4 regions of the Methylobacterium sp. AC315 genome follow, and region 1 is predicted to be linked to each of the others. Evidence: predicted binding sites of a transcription regulator. Region 1 holds the regulator's gene; each other region holds the start of a gene.
The links. The regulator LexA, encoded in region 1, represses DNA repair genes until DNA is damaged. The targets are predictions, from matches to a motif close to TGTTCNNNNTGTGTTCNG.
Positions count from the first base shown of each region.

Region 2: dinB (DNA polymerase IV) is a predicted target of LexA. The motif match lies at 2,276-2,293, and genes of this name have one in related genera.
Region 3: AC0IY0_RS03955 (PA0069 family radical SAM protein) is a predicted target of LexA. The motif match lies at 2,118-2,135, and genes of this name have one in related genera.
Region 4: AC0IY0_RS04425 (DUF3072 domain-containing protein) is a predicted target of LexA. The motif match lies at 2,084-2,101, and genes of this name have one in related genera.

Region 1 covers NZ_CEEDEA010000004.1:14,484-19,763, reverse strand. The annotation lists gene gltX (glutamate--tRNA ligase) at 1-426, opposite strand, end outside; gene AC0IY0_RS07740 (ComEC/Rec2 family competence protein) at 597-2,870, shown strand; gene lexA (transcriptional repressor LexA) at 2,864-3,583, opposite strand; gene AC0IY0_RS07730 (biliverdin-producing heme oxygenase) at 3,904-4,503, shown strand; gene AC0IY0_RS07725 (hypothetical protein) at 4,754-5,206, shown strand; gene AC0IY0_RS07720 (hypothetical protein) at 5,242-5,280, opposite strand, start outside.
Region 2 covers NZ_CEEDEA010000025.1:42,657-47,936, forward strand. The annotation lists gene pncA (bifunctional nicotinamidase/pyrazinamidase) at 1-480, shown strand, start outside; gene AC0IY0_RS25270 (hypothetical protein) at 613-813, shown strand; gene AC0IY0_RS25275 (hypothetical protein) at 883-1,116, opposite strand; gene dinB (DNA polymerase IV) at 1,170-2,252, opposite strand; gene rimO (30S ribosomal protein S12 methylthiotransferase RimO) at 2,370-3,722, opposite strand; gene pabB (aminodeoxychorismate synthase component I) at 4,117-5,280, shown strand, end outside.
Region 3 covers NZ_CEEDEA010000002.1:250,346-255,625, forward strand. The annotation lists gene AC0IY0_RS03945 (methyl-accepting chemotaxis protein) at 1-546, opposite strand, end outside; gene AC0IY0_RS03950 (hypothetical protein) at 521-775, shown strand; gene AC0IY0_RS03955 (PA0069 family radical SAM protein) at 980-2,095, opposite strand; gene AC0IY0_RS03960 (hypothetical protein) at 2,224-2,754, shown strand; gene AC0IY0_RS03965 (amino acid permease) at 2,894-4,348, shown strand; gene moaB (molybdenum cofactor biosynthesis protein B) at 4,338-4,895, opposite strand.
Region 4 covers NZ_CEEDEA010000002.1:354,523-359,802, forward strand. The annotation lists gene AC0IY0_RS04415 (polysaccharide biosynthesis/export family protein) at 1-1,085, opposite strand, end outside; gene AC0IY0_RS04420 (Flp family type IVb pilin) at 1,265-1,507, opposite strand; gene AC0IY0_RS04425 (DUF3072 domain-containing protein) at 1,824-2,075, opposite strand; gene AC0IY0_RS04430 (gluconokinase) at 2,271-2,828, shown strand; gene AC0IY0_RS04435 (Cof-type HAD-IIB family hydrolase) at 2,832-3,653, shown strand; gene AC0IY0_RS04440 (lytic transglycosylase domain-containing protein) at 3,837-4,802, shown strand; partial or broken gene AC0IY0_RS04445 (helix-turn-helix transcriptional regulator) at 5,126-5,280, shown strand, end outside.

The DNA of each region.
Region 1 (5,280 bases):
CACCGGCCTGACCCCGGCAGGAGCCTCGGACGGGTCGCGATCGCGCCACCGCCCGTCGTAGCGCGGGGCCCGGCCCTCGGCTCGGGCGGTCTCCCGCATCTGCGTCAGTTCCTCCGCGGAGGCGTAGCAATGGTAGGCGCGGCCGGCGGCCAGCAGCTCCTCGGCGACCGCGCGATGGCGCTCGGCGCGGGCGAACTGGAAGACCACGTCCCCGTCCCAATCGAGGCCGAGCCAGGACAGGCCGTCGAGGATCGCGTCGATCGCGCCCTTGGTCGAGCGTTCCCGGTCGGTATCCTCGATGCGCAGCAGCATCTTGCCGCCGGTGTGGCGGGCGTACAGCCAATTGAACAGCGCCGTGCGGGCACCGCCGATATGGAGGTATCCGGTGGGCGAGGGGGCGAAGCGCGTGACGACGGCTGAGGACATCGGGCCGATATGTTCGGGGGCGAAGGGCGACGGGGCGGTGCAGGGCGTCAGGGCGGCGCCCGTCGCACGGCGTGGCGCCCGTAGCACGAAGCGTCCGCTGTAGCACGGGCCGACGGGTGCGTTAAGAATCCCCGGCCGGGACTTGAGTCGTCCGGCACGGGGCGGGGCGGATGCGGCGGATCGGCGCGAGGCTGGCGGGCGGCGCGGTGGCGCTGGCCGGCACGCGCCCGGTCTCGATGCCGGCGCTCCGCGGCTGGCTCGCCGATGGGCTCACCCGGGAGGTCGAGCAGCGCCGCCTGTTCCCGTGGCTGGCGGTGGCGTTCGGCGCCGGGATCCTGGTCTTCTTCGGGCGTGCCGACGGGACGCCGTTCCTCGCCGCCCCCTTGGCAGGAGCGGCGCTCGCCCTCGCGCCGGCGCCGTTCCTGGGTGCGCGGCCGGGGGCACTCGCCCTTTGCCTGGCGCTGACAGCCGGCTTCCTGGGCTTCGCGGCGGCGACCTGGCGGGTCTCGCAGGTGGCGGCGCCGATCCTCACCCGCACCACAATCGGGCCGCTGACCGGGATGATCGAGGGGCTGGACGAGCGCGAGGTCGGCGCCCGGCTGGTGATCAGGGTCGAGAGCTTCGCCGGGCTCGAACCCGCTTTGAGGCCGCTTCGGGTGCGGGTCTCGTTCCGGAAGGCGCCATCCCTGCGGCCCGGGGACTCCATCGTCGCGACGGCAAGATTGCTGCCGCCGCCCGAGGCGGCACGACCGGGCGGCTACGATTTCGCCCGGGATGCCTACTTTCAGGGACTCGGCGCGGTAGGCTCGCTGATCGGGGCGATCACGGTTCGAGAGCCGCCCACCCCGCCACCTCTGCGCCTGCGACTGGCAGCCTTGCTGGACGAGGCCCGCAACGCGCTGACACGCCGGATCGCGCAGGCCGAGGGCGGGCAAGCGGGGGCCGTGGCGGCGGCCCTGGTCACGGGCAAGCGCGGCCTGATCGGACCGGCCGCCAACGATGCGCTCCGGGCGGCGGGCATCTATCACGTCGTTTCCATCTCGGGCCTCCACATGGTGCTGGCCGCCGGCGTGGTGTTCTGGCTGGTGCGGGCCGTCTTGGCGCTGGTGCCGTATTGCGCGCTGGTCTGGCCGATCAAGAAGATCGCCGCCGGGTTCGCGATGCTGGGCGTCACCGCCTATTGCGCATTCTCGGGCTGGGACATCGCCGCCGAGCGCTCGCTGATCATGACGCTGATCATGCTCGGCGCGATCCTGGTCGACCGGCCGGCGCTGTCCATGCGCAACCTCGCGCTGGCCGCCCTGATAGCATTGGCGCGGGAACCCGAGGGCCTGCTCGGACCGAGCTTCCAGATGTCGTTCGGGGCGGTGGCCGGGCTGATCGCCTGCGCGCGGCTGATCGACGGACGCCTGTTCCAGCGTCCCGGGGCGGGGCGGATCGAGCGGTTCGTCGGCACCGGCCTCTCGGCCGTGACAGGCACCCTCGCGACGACCCTGGTGGCACAGGTCGCGACGGCGCCGTTCGCGACCTACCATTTCCAGACGGTCCAGCCGTTCGGGCTGATCGGCAACGCCCTGACCCTGCCGCTGGTCTCCCTGGTCGTGATGCCGGCGGCGGTGATCGGGATCCTGGCCTATCCCTTCGCCCTGGACCGGCCGATCTGGTGGCTGATGGGACAGGCGGTGGGCGGCATGCTGGCGATCTCCGAATGGATCGCCGGCTTCAATCGGGCCGTCCTGGTGCTGCCGGCCTTCGGCACCGGCGCGCTGATGCTGCTGGCGGCCGGGCTGCTGCTGGCGACGCTGCCGGTATCGCGGCTGCGCTGGCTGGCCCTGCCGCCCGCCCTGCTCGGGCTCGGCCTCGCCGTCGTTCCGGAGCGATTCGACCTGTACGTCGACCGGCAGGGCGGTGGTGCGGCCGTGCGTGGACCGGACGGAGTCCTGTGGGCCCTCGGCAATCCTTCGGCCTTCGTGATGGAGCAGTGGCTGAAAGCGGATGGCGACGGGCGATCGGCGAAGGCGGTGATCCAGGCTTCGTCGGCTGTCGGACGGTGCGACCGGCTCGGCTGCACCGCAAGCCTGCCGGACGGCCGCGCCGTCGCCCTGGTCCGCGACCGGCGCGCCTTCACGGAGGACTGCGCCCGGGCGGCCCTGCTGATCTCGCGGCTCGCGGCGCCGCCCACCTGCACGGGGCCGCTGGTGATCGACCGCCGGGTGCTCGCCGAACGAGGCGCCGTCGCACTCCGGGCCGACCGGGATGGCTTCACGGCACGCTATACCCGCGACACGGGCCGTACCGTGCCTTGGCGGGCATCACCGGCTTCGCGGCCATCGCCTGTCCCACAACCGAAAGTGGTAACGCCCTCCGAGCCGATCCCGGCCGAGGCCGACGTCGCCGGTTCCGAGGCCGCGCCCGGCGACGCGCCGGCCGAACCCCTTCAGTAGCGGCGGACGAGGCTGACGAGCCGGCCCTGGATCTGGACCCGGTCGGGCCCGAGCACGCGGGTCTCGTAGGCCGGGTTGGCGGCCTCCAGGGCGATCGAGGAGCCCCGGCGGCGGAGGCGCTTGAGCGTCGCCTCCTCGTCGTCGATCAGCGCCACGATGATGTCGCCGGTATTGGCCGTATCCTGCTTGCGGATCACCACGAGATCACCGTCCAGGATGCCGGCATCGACCATCGAGTCGCCGCGGACCTCGAGGGCGTAATGCTCGCCGCCGGCCAGGAAGTCCGGCGACATGGTGATGGCGTGGCTCTGGTTCTGGATCGCCGAGACCGGCGTACCGGCCGCGATCCGGCCCATCACGGGGATCGAGATGGCGCGGCCGCCGTCGTCGATCATCCGGGCGGTCGCCGGCTGCGCCGGCAGCTTGGACTTCCCGCCCTCGACCACGCTCGGGGTGAAGCGGCGGGGCTCCGCGGGTGGAGCAGCCGCCTGGGACAGGCTCTCGGGGATGCGGATCACCTCGATGGCGCGCGCCCGGTTCGGCAGGCGGCGCAGGAAGCCGCGCTCCTCGAGGGCCGTGATCAGCCGGTGGATGCCCGATTTGGACTTCAGATCGAGGGCGTCCTTCATCTCGTCGAACGAGGGCGGGACGCCACATTCCTGCATGCGGCTCTGGATGAAACGCAGGAGGTCCAGCTGCTTGCGCGTGAGCATCGACGGGGGACTCGCGGCTTGGAGGACCGCATCGATGCGGTCGCGGAAACAAATCACGAACACGTTAAACGTTCCGCAAGTGTTCCGCAAGCGTGATCGGCCGAGCTTGATCGATCGGCGATGTGCGGATGCGGCCGTTGTGTGCCGTGACGCGGTCGCGCCGCCATGGCAGAACCGGTCTGGCCGGATCGGCACGATCCCGGGCCAGCCTCGGTGACCCGAATCGCCGGAGTGGTCCATAGGCTGGGACGGTCAGAGTGGCGCGGCGGGCCGCTCACGTCTGCCCACGGCACCTTGCCCGGACGACAGACATAGATCGCATGGACGCCGCATCATCCGACATCGCCGAGACCGGCAGCCGCGTGAAGCGCCTGAGAGTGGCGACCGCGGCCGCCCATGATCAGCTCGACCGGCGCATCATGGCGGCAAAGCCGTTCGCGAGCCTGGAGCGCTACGCGCTGTTCCTCCAGATCCAGTACAGGTTCCATGCGGTCGTCGATCGAGTCTATCGCGATGGCGCGTTCGCCCATGTCCTGCCCGATCTCGACGGCAGGCGCCGACTGCCCTTGATCCAGCAGGATCTGCGCGATGTCGGAGCGCCCGTCCCTGACGGCGCGTCCGAGGAACATCCCGGGACGATCGAACCGGCGCAGGGATTGGGCTGGCTCTACGTCGCCGAGGGCTCGAATCTCGGGGCGGCCATCCTGCTCAAGGAGGCCCGGGCGCTCGGCCTGTCGGAAACCCACGGTGCGCGCCATCTTGCCGGACATCCCGAAGGACGCGGGTTGCATTGGCGGCTTTTCACGGCCGCCCTCGACCGGGTCGAACTCCGGGAGGCCGGGGAGCAACGCGTCGCCGCGGGGGCGACGGAGGCGTTCCAGTTCGTGCGTCGGCTGGTCGGGGACGTCTTCGAGGACTAACGGCGCCGCCACCCGGTCGGATCGTTCCGCCGTCCTGGCGCAGCAACAAAGCCTGTCACGCGCGCCGTCCACCGCCGAGTCGAGCGATGACCGGTCGCGGACGCTTGGAACGGCGTCTCGGGCGACAAACGAATTGACTGGGCAAGCGGCGCCGTTTCAATGCGCCGAGGTGCTTGCCCCGGTCGGCGGGGCAGGCGGATCGTCCCGGCGGCTTCGAGACTGGGCTGGAATTGGGCTTGGGATGACGAGGATGCGACGCGCGGCTCTTCTGCCCATCGGTGCCGGGGCCGTCGGCCTGGCGCTGGCCGGCTGCACCACCGGGTTCTCGTATATCTCGCGCAACTACGTGGCGCTCACCCCGCAGGTGGTCACCATCGGCTGCAAGGAGCCCTACGAGGTCTACGACAACCGGCAGGTGCGCCGGATGCTCGTCGTCTCGAACGCCCTGCGCGAGTACACCGGCTGCAATCTCAGCGAGGTGCGGATCGATCCCGATCCGGCCGCGACCCGGGTGAAGCGCTTCCGCACCGCCGCCCGCGCCTATCTCGACGAGACCGTGCGGGAGGATTGCCGGATCACCGGCGAGACGGTGTTCGATCCGCAGAAGAGCGAATTCACCTACGCCTGCGACGCGCCGATCGAGAAGCGGGGCACGGTGGTGCCGCGCCTGCCGGGCCGCAATCCGGGCTTCATCCAACAATGATCTGAGCCGCCCGCGCCGGCCCCGAGACCGCCCGGTCAGGCGCCCGGCTTGGGGAAGGTGCGCTCGGCCGCATC
Region 2 (5,280 bases), on a different contig from region 1:
CAGGACTGGCATCCGGCCGACCACGTCTCCTTCGCCGACACCCATCCCGGGCGGGCCCCGTTCGAGACCGTGGCGCTGCCCTACGGCCCGCAGGTGCTGTGGCCTCGGCACTGCGTCCAGGGCAGCCTGGGCGCGGGCTTCGCGCCGGGGCTGGCCACCGACCGGGCGAGCCTGGTGGTCCGCAAGGGCCTGGACCCCCGGGTCGACAGCTATTCGGCGTTCCTGGAGGCCGACCGCATCACCCGCACTGGGCTCGCCGGCGCGCTGGCGGAACGCGGCATCACCCGCGTCGTCCTGTGTGGCCTCGCGACCGATTTCTGCGTGCTCTGGAGCGCGCTGGATGCCCGCGACGCGGGCTTCGAGGTCCAGGTGGTGGAGGATGCCGTGCGCGGGATCGACGTGGACGGCTCGCTCGCTCGGGCCTGGGCCCGGATGGAGGCGGCCGGCGTGCGCCGGATCGGGTCGGCCGAGATCGCGTAGCGCGCCATCCCGGCGGCTGGCTGTCGGCGCGTGGGGGATCGGCGGGGGATCGAGAGGCGAACCGCCGCACGGCGACCGCGCGACCGCCCCCGTCTCGACGCGTTGGACTGGCACCAGCCAACAGGAGCCAGCATGTCAGGCAAGCACCCGAAGACCGATACGCCCACGGACGCCGACCTCAAGGGCAATCCCGGGATCGGCACCTCGAAGGGCATGACCGGCGCCGACCCTGAAGATCTGGAGGCGGATTCCACCTTCGAGGGCGACGTCGAGAACGAGACCAAACCCGACGGCGGCATCGACCCGAACCACCGCCCGCGCAAGAACGCCTAATTCCAGACGCCTGATCCGAGAAGCCTGATCCGAGAAGCCCGCTGACGCCCATGGCCCGGGCCATGGGCGTCAGCGGGCGCGGGTCGGCGCCTTCGGGCGCTGCGGCACGGCGGTCCCATCGGTGAGGAAGCCGGCGCCCGGGCCGCCCGAGGACACGTAGAGCTGCGGCGGGCTCGCGCTGTAGCCCCGCAGCAGGATCGCGTTGGCGGCCCTGAAGGACGCGGTGCTGTCGGCGCGGGCGGCACCCACCGGGACGCCGAGCAGCAGGGCGGTCGCCAGGGCCAGGGAGATCGATTTCGACATTGGGACGGGACCTTTTGGTTCGTGAGGTGGCGGGCAACGCCGGCCGAGGCGGATCAGAGCCCGAGCCCGAGCTGCAGCGGCTCTTCCTTCTCCCCCTGCTCGAAGCTCGAGAGCGCGATCCCGATCAGCCGCGCGCTGCGCCGGAGGGGAAACAGGCCGGAGAGCAGTTCCAGCCCGATCCGCTCCAGGGCGGCCCGGTCGACCACCGGGGCGGGGAGGGACCTCGCCCGGGTGACCTGGGCGAAATCCGAGAACTTCAGCTTCAGGGTCACGGTCCGGGCCCGCATCCCCTTGGCCTCGGCCCCGCCCCAGACCTTGTCGAACAGGGGCGCGAGCCGCTCGGCCAGGATCGTGAAGGCGGCCGTATCCTCCGAGAAGGTGGTCTCCGCCCCGATCGACTTGCGCACCCGGTGGGCGCGGACCGGCCGCATGTCGAGCCCGCGGGCGACCGCGTGATAATAGGCCCCGGCCGACCCGAAGGTCTCGCGCAGGCGGTCCGGATCCCAGGCGCGCAGGTCGGCCCCGGTCTCGATGCCGAGCCGCTTCATCTTCGCTTCGGTGACCGGGCCGACGCCGTGGAACCGGCCGATCGGCAGGGCGGCGACGAAATCCGGCCCCATGGACGGGGTAATGACGAACAGGGCGTCAGGCTTCCTGAAGTCGGAGGCGACCTTGGCCAGGAACTTGTTGTACGAGACCCCGGCCGAGGCGACGAGGCCGGTGCGCTCCAGGATCTCGGCCCGGATCGCCTTGGCGACCGCGGTCGCGGTCGGAAGGCCCAGCAGGTTCTCGGTGACGTCGAGATAGGCCTCGTCCAGGGCGACCGGCTCGATCACCGGCGTGTGCCGGGCGAACACCGCCCGGATCTCCTCTGAGACCGCCCGGTAGACCTCGAAGCGCGGCTTGACGAACAGCAGGTCCGGGCAGAGCCGCCGGGCGGTGGCCGACGGCATGGCCGAGCGCACGCCGAACCGCCGCGCCTCGTAGCTCGCCGCCATCACCACGCCGCGCTCCCGGGAGCCGCCCACGGCGAGCGGCAGCCCGCGCAAGACGGGATCGTCGCGCTGCTCCACGGAGGCGTAGAACGCGTCCATGTCGATATGGATGATCTTGCGGAGCGCGACCTCCGGATCCATCGCAGCCTCGGGGTCCGGACTGAAGTTCCTGCTATGTTCCAGACATGCCAGACCGGACGCCCGGGTCAACCGCTCCGATCCGACGGCGCACAGGGGATTGCGCGCAATCCGGGACCATCAGGTCACGGTGCCGTAGAGGTCGTAGGCGTCGGCCCGGTCGATCTTCACGGTGACGATGTCGCCGGAGCGCACCGGGCGCCGGAACGCGGCGTGGACGTTGCCGTCGATCTCGGGGGCGTCGGCCTTCGACCGGCCCTTGGCGATCCCGCCCTCGACGGAATCGACGATCATGGCCAGCCGCTTGCCGACCTTGGCCCGCTGGAGCCGCAGCGAGATCGCGTTCTGCGTCTCCATGAACCGGCGCTTGCGCTCGGCCTTCAGCTCCGGCGGCACGAGGTCGCCCAGGGCGTTGGCGGTGGCGCCGGCCACGGGCTCGTACTCGAAGCAGCCGACGCGCTCGAGCCTGGCCTCCTGCAGCCAGGCCAGCAGCTCCTCGAACTCGGCCTCGGTCTCACCCGGGAAGCCGACGATGAAGGTCGAGCGGATCGCGAGGTCCGGGCAGGTCTGCCGCCAGCTGCGGATCCGGTCGAGCTGGCGCTCCTGGTTGCCGGGCCGGCGCATCCGCTTGAGCACGGAGGGGCTGGCGTGCTGGAGCGGCATGTCGAGGTAGGGAAGCACCTTGCCCTCGGCCATCAGCGGGATGACCTCGTCCACGTGCGGGTAGGGGTAGACGTAGTGCAGCCGCACCCAGGCCCCGAGCTCGCCGAGCTCCTTGGTCAGGTCGTAGAACTTCGCCCGCACGCTCCGGTCGCGCCACGGGCTCTCGGCGTAGCGGATGTCGACCCCGTAGGCGCTGGTATCCTGCGAGACGACCAGCAGCTCCTTCACGCCGGCCTTGACCAGCTTCTCGGCCTCCCGCAACACGTCGCCGGCCGGGCGGCTGACGAGATTCCCGCGCAAGCTCGGGATGATGCAGAAGCTGCAGCGGTTGCTGCAGCCTTCCGAGATCTTCAGGTAGGCGTAGTGGCGCGGGGTGAGCTTGATCCCCTGCGGCGGGACGAGATCGAGGAACGGGTCGTGGGCCGGAGGCACCGCCTCGTGGACCGCCGCCACCACGGATTCGTAGGCCTGCGGCCCGGTCACGGCGAGCAGGTCCGGGTATTTCGCGCGGATCTCTTCCGGCTGCGCCCCCATGCAGCCGGTGACGATCACCCGGCCGTTCTCGGCCATGGCCTCGCCGATCGCCGAAAGCGATTCCGCCTTGGCCGAATCCAGGAACCCGCAGGTGTTGACGATCACCACGTCCGCCCCGTCGTGGCGGCGGGCCAGCTCGTAGCCCTCGGCGCGCAGGTGCGTGAGGATCCGCTCGGAATCGACGAGCGCCTTGGGGCAGCCGAGCGAGACGAACGAGATTTTCGGGGCGGCCCCGGGGACGGCGTCCCGGGGGGCGGGCGTGGCGGTTGCGGTCATGGTCGCATTCGGAAGACGGGTCGGACGCCACCCTCGCGTGCGGCCGGTGGATCGGGTCGCACGGCGCGCGAGGACAGGCATTCGGGATCGCGCCCCTATAGCGGTTCTGACGCGCTCGCGCGAGACCGGCCGCCGCAGGGGTACCCGGCCCCGCGCGGGAGGCTCGGCGCAGGAGGTACGGCACATCGCCGAAACTTGGCTGTTCGCAGGGCTTTGCCGGCGGCTCCTGAGATCCCACATCAGGTGCGGCCCGCCGTCTCCCGAACCCGGGACGGACCCCGACCGCCCGCGACGGGTGGGGCCTTGCGCGGAACTGCCGCTTTCCCCGCGGCATCGCCTGTGCAACGGCAGCGTGCGGGGCGCGTGCCCTCAGGACATCAGCCCGAACCCGGTCATGTGGACCCAAGAGATCTGGACCCGAGAGATCCCCTTCGTCGATCCCGTCGCGGCGGCCGCCCGGCTGCGGCCCCTGCCGGATCTCGCCTTCCTCGACAGCGCCATGCGGCACGACGCGCTGGGGCGGCACTCGATCGTGGCCGCCGACCCGTTCGCGCGGTTCCGGTTCCGGGATGGGCGCGCGACGCTGGACGGGCGCCCGGTGTCGGGCGGCCCGTTCGCTGCGCTGCGGGCCTGCCTCGCCCCCTACCGGGTCGAGCCCGATCCGGACACCCCGTTCCCGGGCGGGGCGATCGGCTATCTCGCGTATGATCTCGGCGCGCAGCTGGAGCGGGTCGCAGCCCCGGCCCGGCGGGCGGGGCTCACCGACGACATCGCGGTCAACCTCTACGACACGGTGCTGGTGATCGACCACGCCGCCGGGACGTGCCGGCTCGTCGCCACGGGATTTCCCGAGACCGAGCCGGCCGCCCGGCAGGCCCGCGCCGAGGCGCGGCTCGCCGCCTTCACCGACCGGCTCGGCACCGCGACCGAGCCCGAGGAGGCACCGCCCCAACCCGCAAAAAACCTCGCGTGGCACTCGAACTTCGACCGGCAAACCTATGAAGAGGCTGTCGAAAAGGTCCGCGCCTATATCCGGGCGGGCGATATCTACCAGGCCAACATCGCCCAGCGCTTCAGTGCCGACCTGCCGACGGGCTTCGACCGGTTCGCGCTCTACCGGCGCCTGCGCGCCACCAATCCGGCGACCTTCGGGGCCTATCTGGAACTGGCCGGGCTGACCGTCGCGTCGTCCTCCCCGGAGCGCTTCATCCGGCTCGACGGCCGGCACGTCGAGACCCGGCCGATCAAGGGCACCGCCCGCCGGCTCGACGACCCGGAGGCCGACCGGGCCGCCGCCAAGGCGCTCCTGGCCTCGGTCAAGGAGCGGGCCGAGAACGTCATGATCGTCGACCTGCTGCGCAACGACCTGTCCCGGGTCTGCGCGCCAGGCAGCGTCGCCGTACCCACCCTGTGCGGGCTGGAGACCTACGCCAACGTCCACCACCTGGTCTCGGTGGTGACTGGGACCTTGCGCGATGGGCTCGACGCCCTCGACCTGCTGGAGGGCACCTTCCCCGGGGGCTCGATCACCGGCGCCCCGAAGATCCGCGCCATGGAC
Region 3 (5,280 bases), on a different contig from region 1:
GACGACCACGCCGCCGATCATGGCCCGCGAGGCCCAGGCCGCGCGTTTGAGGTCGAGGTAATGCGCGAGGGTGGCGTCGCCGCGGGGGATGGCAGCGTCGACCGCGTCGTTTGTGGCCAGGAACGCGTCGAGCAGCGCCTGGGAGGCCTCCGCGATGGCGGGCAGCGTGCCGGGGGATCGCTGCCCCGCCGGGACCGCTAGGGCGGCATCGACCTGCGGGCGCAGCTTGAGCGTGGCCTCGTAGGCTCGCTGCAGCGGCGCGACCTTCGTCACCAGCGAGGGCGCATCCACCGCCCGGGCGAGCGTCGCGAGCCGCTCGAGACCGCCCGCGATGGTGGTGCGCTGTGCGGCGATCAGCGCCACGTCCTTCGCGGGAATGGGGTCGGCGGCCTTCAGGGCCTGGAGCGTGCGGCCCCGCTCCATGCGGATGGCCAGGAGATCCTTGAGAAGCGTCCGGCTCGCCTCGGTCAAAGCCACCACACGGTGGCTCCGATCCGCCTGCACCTGGGCTTCACAAAGGGTGGACACCTCCGAGGCGATCAGCATGGCGCTCAATGAGAACAAGGTCGCGCACAGGATCTTGCCGATCGTGAGGGTTGTGAGTTCGAACCCGGCAAATGTTAAGGGTTGCCCACGAGACATCGGCGTCGATTCCATCATGGTTTTGATGCGGCGCCGGGCGAATTTCGATCTTGATCTGGAACAAATCCAGAGATCTTACGGCGTAATAGCCTCTCTGGATCCAGAACATGACGTTTTCATCTCGGTTTCATGACACACGTCATCAGCCCGCGTGCCTGGTTCAGGATCATTGTTCGTCACGACTTTCAAATACATCTCGACCGACGCCCGACGATGACGCGGCTGTCGGCCGAATCCGGCTCTCCGAAGCTTGAAGCCAGCGGCAGGCCGAAGTCATAAACGAAGGCCCCGTTTCGAGCCGCCCGCATCGGTACGGCGATCGCGGCGCCTGAGAGCTTCAGAACAGGGCAAGTTGCGCCCCGGGCTTGCGGAACGCCGCCGTGTTCAGCGCCATGCGCCCGAACGCGAAGCCGAGCCGCCCGCCCGCGAGACGGACCCGCCGGCCGATCATCTCGGCATAGGCCCCCTCCCCGCGGAATCTGTGGCCGAAGCGGGGATCGTTCTCGCGGCCCCCCCGGGCCTGCGCCAGCAGCGCGAAGGCCCGGGCCCGGCGCTCGGGGTAATGCTCGGAGAACCAGTCGGAGACGAGGTCGGCGACCTCACCGGGCAGGCGCAGCAGGGCATGGCCGATGCGGCTGGCGCCATGATCGCGGGCTCTGGCGAGGATCGCCTCGATCTCGTGGTCGGTCAGGCCCGGGATGATCGGCGAGACGTTGACCATGACGGGCACGCCGGCCTCGGACAGGCGCCGCATCGCGGCCAGCCGCTTCTCCGGCCGCGGCGCTCTGGGGTCGAGCAGGCGGGCAAGGCGCGGCTCCAGCGTCGGCAGCGACACCGCCACGAGCACGAGGTTGTCCGACGCCATCTCGGCCAGGATATCGAGGTCGCGCAGAACGAGGTCGGACTTCGTGGTGATTCCGACAGGGTGGCGCGCGGCCTGCAGCACCTCCAGCACCGCCCGGGTGATCCGGTGCTCCCGCTCCACCGGCTGGTAGGGATCGGTGGCGGTCCCCAGCGCGATCGTCTCCGGCTGATAGCCGGGCGCGGCGATCTCGCGCGCGAGCAGCTTGGCGGCATCGGGCTTGACGAAGATCCGGGATTCGAAATCGAGGCCGGGCGAAAGGCCGAGCCAGGCATGGGTCGGGCGCGCGTAACAGTAGATGCAGCCGTGCTCGCAGCCGCGATACGGGTTCACCGAGCGATCGAACGGGATGTCCGGCGAGGTATTGCGGGCGATGATCCGCGTGGCCCGCTCCAGGGTCACCTGCGTGCGCAGGGTGGCGGGTTCACCAGGCTCCCAATCGGGGTCCCGGAAGACCTCGCGCATCGCCGTCTCGTACCGGCCTGTCGGGTTCGCCGTGGCACCGCGGCCGCGTCGGGCCTCCGGGGGCAGGGTGCTCGATCCCAGTCGCACCGGTGCGACGGGTGTCGAGCCGTTCGGAATCTTAGACATGCGTGCCGCCCCGTGTTTCACGTGGAACATAGCGCGAACAACGCGACGCCGACGCCTTAATTTCAGGCAAACGCCCCGGCGCCCGGGCGAGACGCCGCCGCCCGGTTTACCGCCGCGCAGAATCGTCTATGGGCGCGCAGATGCTCTCCGCGGTGACCTACCTGGCCGACCCGGCCGATCCGGACGCGATCGATCGCCTCGCCGACACGCTCAGCGTGTTGGTGTCGGGCGTGGCCGGCGGTCTGGTCGGCGACGCCGTGATCGTGACCGGCCGGGAGAGCGACGCGGCGGAAGCCATCGCGGACGCGACCGGGGCAGCCCTGGTGCTCCACCGGGGCAGGGATCCCTATGGGGCCGGGGCCGCGCAGGCGCGACGGGATTGGGTGCTGTGCCTGGAAGCCGGGGACGTTCCGGCCGAAGGCTGGATCCGCACCCTCGACCGCTTCATCGGCACCGCTCGGCCGGAGACCGGCCTCGGCCGCCTCCACCGCCCCGCCTCGGGTTGGACGGGCCGGGTCGTCGGCCGGCTCGACGCGCTCATGGGCGCCCGGCAGGCCCGGGCCGGCGACGTGGTGCGGCGCGAGGCGCTGCGGGCCGGCGCGGCATTCGCACCCCGCCTCAAGGTCCGGCCGCTCATCGCCCGCATCGATAGGCCCTGATCGACAGAATGTCGCAGCTCGACTTATCGTTATTGGCGGAAAGTTTTGGAAAACTCCTGGCGCGACAGCAGAAAACTTGCTGAATAAGTGTTTGCCGGCGCATCCGGATCCACTTCGCGCCGCCGGGAGGGATGCGAAGATGGACTCCTCGGGCCTGATGGGGCGGAAGTCCGTCGACGACATCCTGGAGAGCGGCGAGGGCGAGCAGCAGCTCTCGAAATCGCTCGGGGCGCTGTCGATCACCGCGATGGGCATCGGCGCGATCATCGGCGCCGGCATCTTCGTGCTCACCGGCACGGCGGCGGCCCAATATGCCGGGCCGGGCATCATGCTGTCCTTCGTGCTCGGCGGCATCGCCTGCGCGTTCGTCGGCCTGTGCTACTCCGAGATGGCCGCGCTGATCCCGGTGGCGGGATCGAGCTACACCTACACCTACGCCACGCTCGGCGAGTTCTTCGCCTGGCTGATCGGCTGGGACCTGATCCTCGAATACGCCATGGGCGCGGCCACGGTGGCGGTGGGCTGGTCGGGCTACGTCACGAGCCTCCTGAAGGACGTCGGCCTCGTGATCCCGGCCCGGTTCGCGCACGCGCCTGGCACGGCGATCGACGGCGGCGGCACCGCCCTGTTCAACCTGCCGGCGGTGGTGATCGTGGCGCTGATCACGATCCTGCTGATGCGCGGCACCAAGGAATCGGCGCGGTTCAACAACATCATGGTGGCCGTGAAGCTCACCGTGGTGGTGGCCTTCATCGCGCTCGGCTGGGGCCATGTCGACACCGCCCACTGGAGCCCGCTGATCCCGCCCAACGAGGGTACCTTCGGGGAGTACGGCTACAGCGGCATCCTGCGCGGCGCGGGCGTGGTGTTCTTCGCCTTCATCGGCTTCGACGCGGTGTCCACGGCCGCCCAGGAGGCGCGCAAGCCGCAGAAGGATATGCCGATCGGCATCCTCGGCTCGCTGATCGTCTGCACGATCCTGTACGTGCTGGTGGCCGCGGTCCTCACCGGGCTGGTGCCCTACAAGGAGCTGAACGTCCCCGACCCGATCGCCAAGGGCGTCGACGTGATCGGCATCGGCTGGTTCGCCCTGCTGATCAAGCTCGGGGCGCTCACCGGCCTGACCACGGTGATCCTGGTGCTGCTCTACGGTCAGAGCCGGATCTTCTTCACCATGGCCAATGACGGGCTGCTGCCGAAGCTGTTCGCCCACGTCCACCCGACCTACCAGACCCCGTATCGCAGCCAGGCGTTGATCGGAGCCGTGGTCGCCCTCGTGGCGGCGCTGGTGCCGATCAACATCCTCGGCGAGATGGTCAGCATCGGGACGCTGGCCGCCTTCATCCTGGTCTGCGGATCGGTGATCTACCTGCGGCGGACCGACCGGCACATGAAGCGGCCGTTCCGGGCCCCCGCCGTGCCGGTGGTGCCGATCCTCGGCATCCTGTTCTGTCTGCTGCTGATGGCCGGGCTGCCCCTGGACACCTGGCTGCGCCTGGTGATCTGGATGGGGATCGGGCTCGTGGTCTACTTCTTCTACGGCCGCAGGCACTCGGTCCTGCGCCGCAAGGAAGGCAACGCGGTCACGCCGTGATGCTGGCGCCCCGCCGCAGGTGCTCGTCGAGCCGCGGCATGATCTCGACGAAGTTGCAGGGGCGGTGCCGGTAATCGAGCTGCTGCGCCAGGATGCCGTCCCAGGCGTCCCGGCAGGCCCCGGGCGAGCCCGGCAGCACGAACAGGTAGGTCGCCTGCGCGACTCCGGCGGTGGCCCGGGATTGCAGGGTCGAGGTGCCGATCTTGTCGTACGAGATCCGGTGGAACACCGCGGAAAAACCGTCCATCCGCTTCTCGAACAGCGGCTCCAGGGCCTCCGGGGTCACGTCGCGCCCGGTGAAACCGGTGCCGCCGGTGGTGATCACCACGTCGACCGCCGGCTCGCGCAGCCAAGCCTCCACCTGCGCGCGGATCGCCGGGATCTCGTCCGGTACGATGGCCCGGGCGGCGAGCCGGTGCCCGGCCTCCGTGAGGCGCTGGCTCAGCGTGTCGCCCGAGCGATCGTCGGCGATCCGGCGGGTATCCGAGACGGTGAGCACCGCGATCCCCAACGGGATGAAGCGGCGTGAGTCGGACTGATCGGCCATCGTGAGGGCTCTCCGGGATGGGCATCCGATATGGGCTGCCGGCCCGGAATTGTCGCCCCCCTCGGGCTGCCGCTCCAGCCGAGCCCGCCTGGAGCGGAAACCACGCCCGGCATGGCAGGCCCGCTCGCGCCGCTCGACCCGGCTGTTTCGTCGCGTGCGCCTCGACAGGCGCCCCCGCGGCAAACGGATCGCGCGCACCCCAGCACCTCAACCAAGGATCGCCAGGTCACGGGATGATCTGATTAGAACGAAACTATTCTAGCCAAGTGAGGGGCACAGCTTCAATCACAGAATCTTGAGAGGCACCGGGATCGCAGATTTCGATGACGAACGTCTTAGACTGATGCGCTGGAATAGACTCAAAACTGTCTCGCCACCGCACCAC
Region 4 (5,280 bases), on a different contig from region 1:
GTGAACGGGGCGTTCGAGACGTAGATCAGGTCGCGGTTGCGCATGCGGAACGCCTGGGTTGTGAACAGGCTGTTGGGGTCGCGCATGTTGATCCGGTACACCACCGGCACCAGCGGGGTGCCGGTGAGCTTGGTGGCCGGGTTGAGGCGGCGCACCACGCTGGCGGGCTCGAACCGGAAGATGAAGGTGCCGGCCGGGTCGGCGGCGAAGTCCGAGAGGCCGCGCGCCTTGGCGAGCGCCTGGGCCAGGGTGATCCCGTCGGCCTGGAACGGCAGCTCGGTCGCCTGGCCGAGCGCGCCCACCGCCAGGAAGGTCTGTGGATCGCGCACCAGGGTCAGCACGTCGTTGGGCCGCAGGTAGATGTTCTCCTTGGGGTTCGACACCACCGTGGTCAGCGGCACCGTGGCGGTGACCGGCCCGCGCGACAGGCGCACGAAGGTCTCCGAGACCGGCGAGCGGTTGCCGCCCGCCGACGCGATGACGTCGAGGATGCGGTCGCCGTGGCCCGACAGCGGCAGGCGCGCGCCGGCGGCGCCCTCGCCGGTGACGGTCACCGCCTGGCTGATCGGCCGGGTGACCGAGACCAGCACCTGCGGCTGGATCGCCTTGCCGGCGAGCTCGTTCTCGATCAGGCCCTGGACGTCCTGGGGCCGGCGGCCGGCGACCTTGATGCGCCCGGCATAGGGCACCGAGATCGCGCCGTCGCGGCCGACCGGCTGCTCGGGGATGAGGGCGGACTTGGAGCCGGCGGAGAAGCGGTCGGCCACCAGCGGGCCGGAGAACAGGCCGCCGGAACCGGCCTCCCAGACCGAGACCGAGACCATGTCGCCGATGCCGATCACCGGCTCGGTGGAGGGGCGGTGGTCGCCGAAGGAGGCGAGCAGGCTGTCGAGGGGCCGGCCGCGCAGGGCCTCGACCACGGATGGGGTGACGTCGATGATTTCGTAGCGGGCGAGCACGCCGCCGTCGGCGGTGGCGACTTCCGCGCCGGCCTGGATCGCGCTCGCCGTCGGACCCGCCGAAGGCAGATACGAGCAGCCCGACATCGCCGTCGCGGCGAGCAGAGCGAGGGAAAGTTTGCGCATCCAGATGTTGCCCATCGGTTTTGCCGAGCCCGTGCCTAGCCCATAGCGGCCGGGGTGTCCGTAGCGGGTGGGCCACACTGCGCCCGCGACGGCCGAGCGGGCGGTTTCATCCTCACTAAGCACAGCTTTTTCGGGGCAGACGGACGAAAACTTTACGGCCGGGGCCGGAACGGCGCCCCTCAATTGGCCTGGCTCACCGTCGTGCTGATGCGCTCGTAGATCGGGGTCATCCGGGAGCCGTAATACCGGATGCTGCCGGCCGCGACGATGAAGATCAGCGCGCCGATCAGGGCGTACTCCATGGCGGTGGACCCGCGCGCGTTCGCGGCAAAGCGCGACAACGCCTGCCGGGCGAGGTCGGCCCCACGGAGGCGGGATCGTCCGGAAGCCGCCCTCGATCCCTCGCAGCTCGGCTCCGCCATCCGTGACTCCGACTTCCGCTGCGCCCGGAACCGCACCCGATCGTATCGCGATCGGGCCCGCCTCCAGGCCCCTGGTTCGACGCGCTTGCGCACGCATCCACCGGTATCCGCGCCGACGTTGAGCGCTCTCGTCGCCCGGCGCGATGGGAACGTCTAACCGGGCTCCCATTGCCGCCGGCTTAATAGTGTCTTCGAAACATCGCCTTCGAGACGTGGGTCCGAACGCCGAAAGGCCGGCGCCCGTGACGGCACCGACCTTTCGACATGTCCGATGACGCGGCCCGGCTTGGTCCAGGACGCGGTGTGCCCGGGTCGCTCAGGCGTGGCCGGCCTTGTGGCGCAGGTCGTCGATCCGCTTGGACGCCTCGGCCTTGTCGATGTCCGAGTCGAAGGCCTCCGGCTCCTTGGCCTCCTCCGACAAGGTCTTGAGGTACGAAGCCTGCGCCCCGGTCATCGGCTCACCGCCGGTGGTCCACTGATCCGGATCCTTGATCTGGTTCGAGACGTCCTTCGGATCGGTCTTCGGGTTTTCCTGGGTCGCGTCGTGCTTGTCGGCTGCCTTGGCCATGGGACCCTCGTTCCTGAAATGTTCTGTCGTCGCCGGGGAGAACGTGCCGCCCCATCCGGGGTTCCACGGGATGTCGGCGCATTGCCCCCTGTTCCCCAGAAACCTTTCCTTCCCGCCCGCCGAGCCTATTGATGAAGCCCACGGCGCAGCGTTGCGCCCCGGAGCGGTATGGTCCGGATGAGCTCGGATGGGCGGATGCAGAACGAAGCCGGAGCGGCCGCGCGGGCGGCGCAGGTCCTGGTGGTCATGGGTGTCTCGGGCTCGGGCAAGAGCACCGTCGGCGCGCTGATCGCCGAGCGGCTCGGCTGGATCTTCGTGGACGGCGACAGCTTCCACACCCCCGAGCACGTGGCCAAGATGCATGCGGGCCACGCGCTGGACGACGAGGACCGCGCGCCGTGGCTCGCCCGGATCGCGGTCTGGATCCAGCATCGGCTGGAGGCCGGCGAATCCGGCGTGGTGGTCTGCTCGGCCCTGCGCCGGGCGTACCGGGACGTGCTCACCCGCGGGAGCCGGCGCGTCCGGATCGTCTACCTGGACGGCGACAGGGCCCTCGTGTCCAAGCGCCTCGCCGAGCGCCATGGCCACTTCATGTCGCCCCGGCTGCTGGACAGCCAGTTCGCCACCCTGGAAATCCCCGGCCCCGACGAGCACCCGGTCATCGTGGGGATCGACGCGGCGCCGGTGACCGTCGCCGACCGCGTCGTGGCGCAGCTCGCCGCGGAGGCCCTCCTCCCCGCCGGAAGGACCTGAGCGATGGCGTCCGACGCACCCAAGGCGAGCGGCATCGCCCTGGTGATCTCCGATGTCGACGGCACGCTGGTGACCGACGACAAGCAGCTCGCCCCCTCGACGATCGCGGCGGTGAAGCGCCTGCGCGCGGCCGGGATCGGATTCAGCATCGCGTCGGCCCGGCCGCCTTTGGGCCTGCGGGGCCTCGTCGACGCCCTCGGCCTCGACCTGCCGATGGGGGCGTTCAACGGCGCCAGCGTGGTCCGGCCCGATCTCTCGACCCTCGCGGAGCGGCTGATCCCGGAAGCCGCCGCGCGGGCGGCGCTGGAACGCCTTCAGGCCGAGGGTCTCGACGTCTGGGTCTTCGCCGAGGGGGCCTGGTGCCTGCGCGACCCGGAGGGCCCCTACACGGATCTCGAGCGCCGGACGATCGGCGCCGAGCCGCGCGTGGTGGCCGATCTCGGCAGCCTGATGGGGGCAGCCTCGAAGATCGTCGGGGTCAGCCGGGACCACGCGCACCTGGCCGATTGCGAGACCCGGATCGGGACCGCGCTGGCCGGGCGCGCCACGGTGCACCGCTCCCAGGCCTACTATCTCGACGTGACGCCGCCCGGGCTCGACAAGGGGCAGTTCGTGGCCTGGATGAGCGCGCATCTGCGCATCCCGCCCGAGCGGATCGCCACCTTCGGGGATGCCGGGAACGACCAGCCGATGTTCGCCCGCAGCGGATTCTCGGTAGCGATGGGCAATGCCGACCCGGGTGTGAAGGCGGCCGCAAGCGCCGTGACGGACGGCAACGGCGCGGACGGGTTCGCCCACGGGGTCGCGCGCTTCATTTTGCCCTGACTGTCCAGGCCCGCACGCTGTGGATAACCGGGATGGTTAACCGACGGCGCCGCCCTGTGACCGACAAGGCACAGGGGTGCCCGACACTCCACGCGCCCACAGGCTGCCGGATCCGGGCCCCTTTACGGCCTCATTTCCCCGCGACCTAGCTTGACCACAGAACAAGCAGGACCAGGTCTCGGAATGCATCGCCTCTTCCTGGCTGCCGCTCTCGCGGTCGTGCCCGTGGCCGCCTTCGGGCAGGGCGCGCGCGACAACATCGATGCGCTGATCGAGCAGCAGGCCAAGGCGAACGGCGTCCCGGCGAGCTTCGTCCACGCGGTGGTGAAGCGCGAGAGCAATTACAACCCGAAGGCCAAGGGCGGCAGCGCCCTCGGGCTGATGCAGATCAAGCACGCGACGGCGCGCAGCCTCGGCTACACCGGCGACGCGGCGGGCCTCTACGATCCGGCGACCAACCTGCGCTACGGCGTCGCCTACCTGGCGGGCGCCTATCGCACCGCCCAAGGCAACGTCAGCCAAGCCTACCAGTACTACAACCGCGGCTATTACTACGCGGCCAAGCGCCAGGGCATCTCCACCGAGGTCGCCGCGGTGGTGGCCCCCGTCGCGGCCTCGGCCAGCGCGTTGGCGAGCCTGTTCGGCGGCGGCGTCACGGATCCCGGCGCCGCCTCGGGGGCCCTGGCCTACGCCCCCACCGCGGCCGCCGTCGCGGCGGTGCCGAGCGAGACGGTCGAGGTCCCGCTCCCGCCCCGGCGTCCGGACGCCCTCAGCGGCTCCGTCACGTATGCAAGCCTGTCCGTCGAGCCCGCCGCCGCGGGTGCCGCGCCGGCCGCCGCCGTGCAGGTGGCCGCGGTCGAGACCGTGGAGGTTCCGCTTCCGCCGCGCCGCCCGGCAGGCCTTGGCAGCGCGGAGGCCGCGCCGGCCCAGCTCGCCGAATTGCGCCTCTCACCGCAGGCCGAGCCGGCCGGAGCGTTCCAGGGCGCCGCGATGACGCAAGCGGCGGCGACCAGCGGGGTGACCGAGACCGTCGACGTGCCGCTGCCGCCGCGCCGCCCGTCGATCCAGCTGCTGGCCGCCGCCACGCCGCGCCGCGCGCCGCCCGCGGCGGCACCCGTCCGCGAGGCCACGGCCATCCCGGTCGAGTGAGGCGGAGCCGGTCCGATCGGGGCCGGACAACCACTGCTTGTCCAAAATCTGCCCACACGAGGATCCTGCTCAAGGCTTGACCACTGGGCCGATCCGCAACACATAGACGATACGCCAGCAACAGGGTTGGGCCGGTGCGGCCATGGCCCGTGGACCGGTCGAAGCGGCCGGATACAGGCGGCGCAATACAGACTTCAGGGTAGGGTACGCCAGGCTTCGCACGAACGGTCGAGCAAGCACCCGCTCGATCCTAGGTTGCGAATCACAATGCATCTTGAAGTGGCAGACATGCAGGGCAAGCACTCTGCTTTCGGGCTGGCAGGAAAGCGGACGACGCCATGAGCGGCGTGTTGGAACAGGAATCGCTCTTTCTCACGGATCTCGGGCGCCGCGTCAGGCACGCGCGCACCGTGCGTGGCTTATCGCGCAAGGTGCTGTCCCAGACCTCGGGCCTCTCCGAGCGCTACATCGCGCAGCT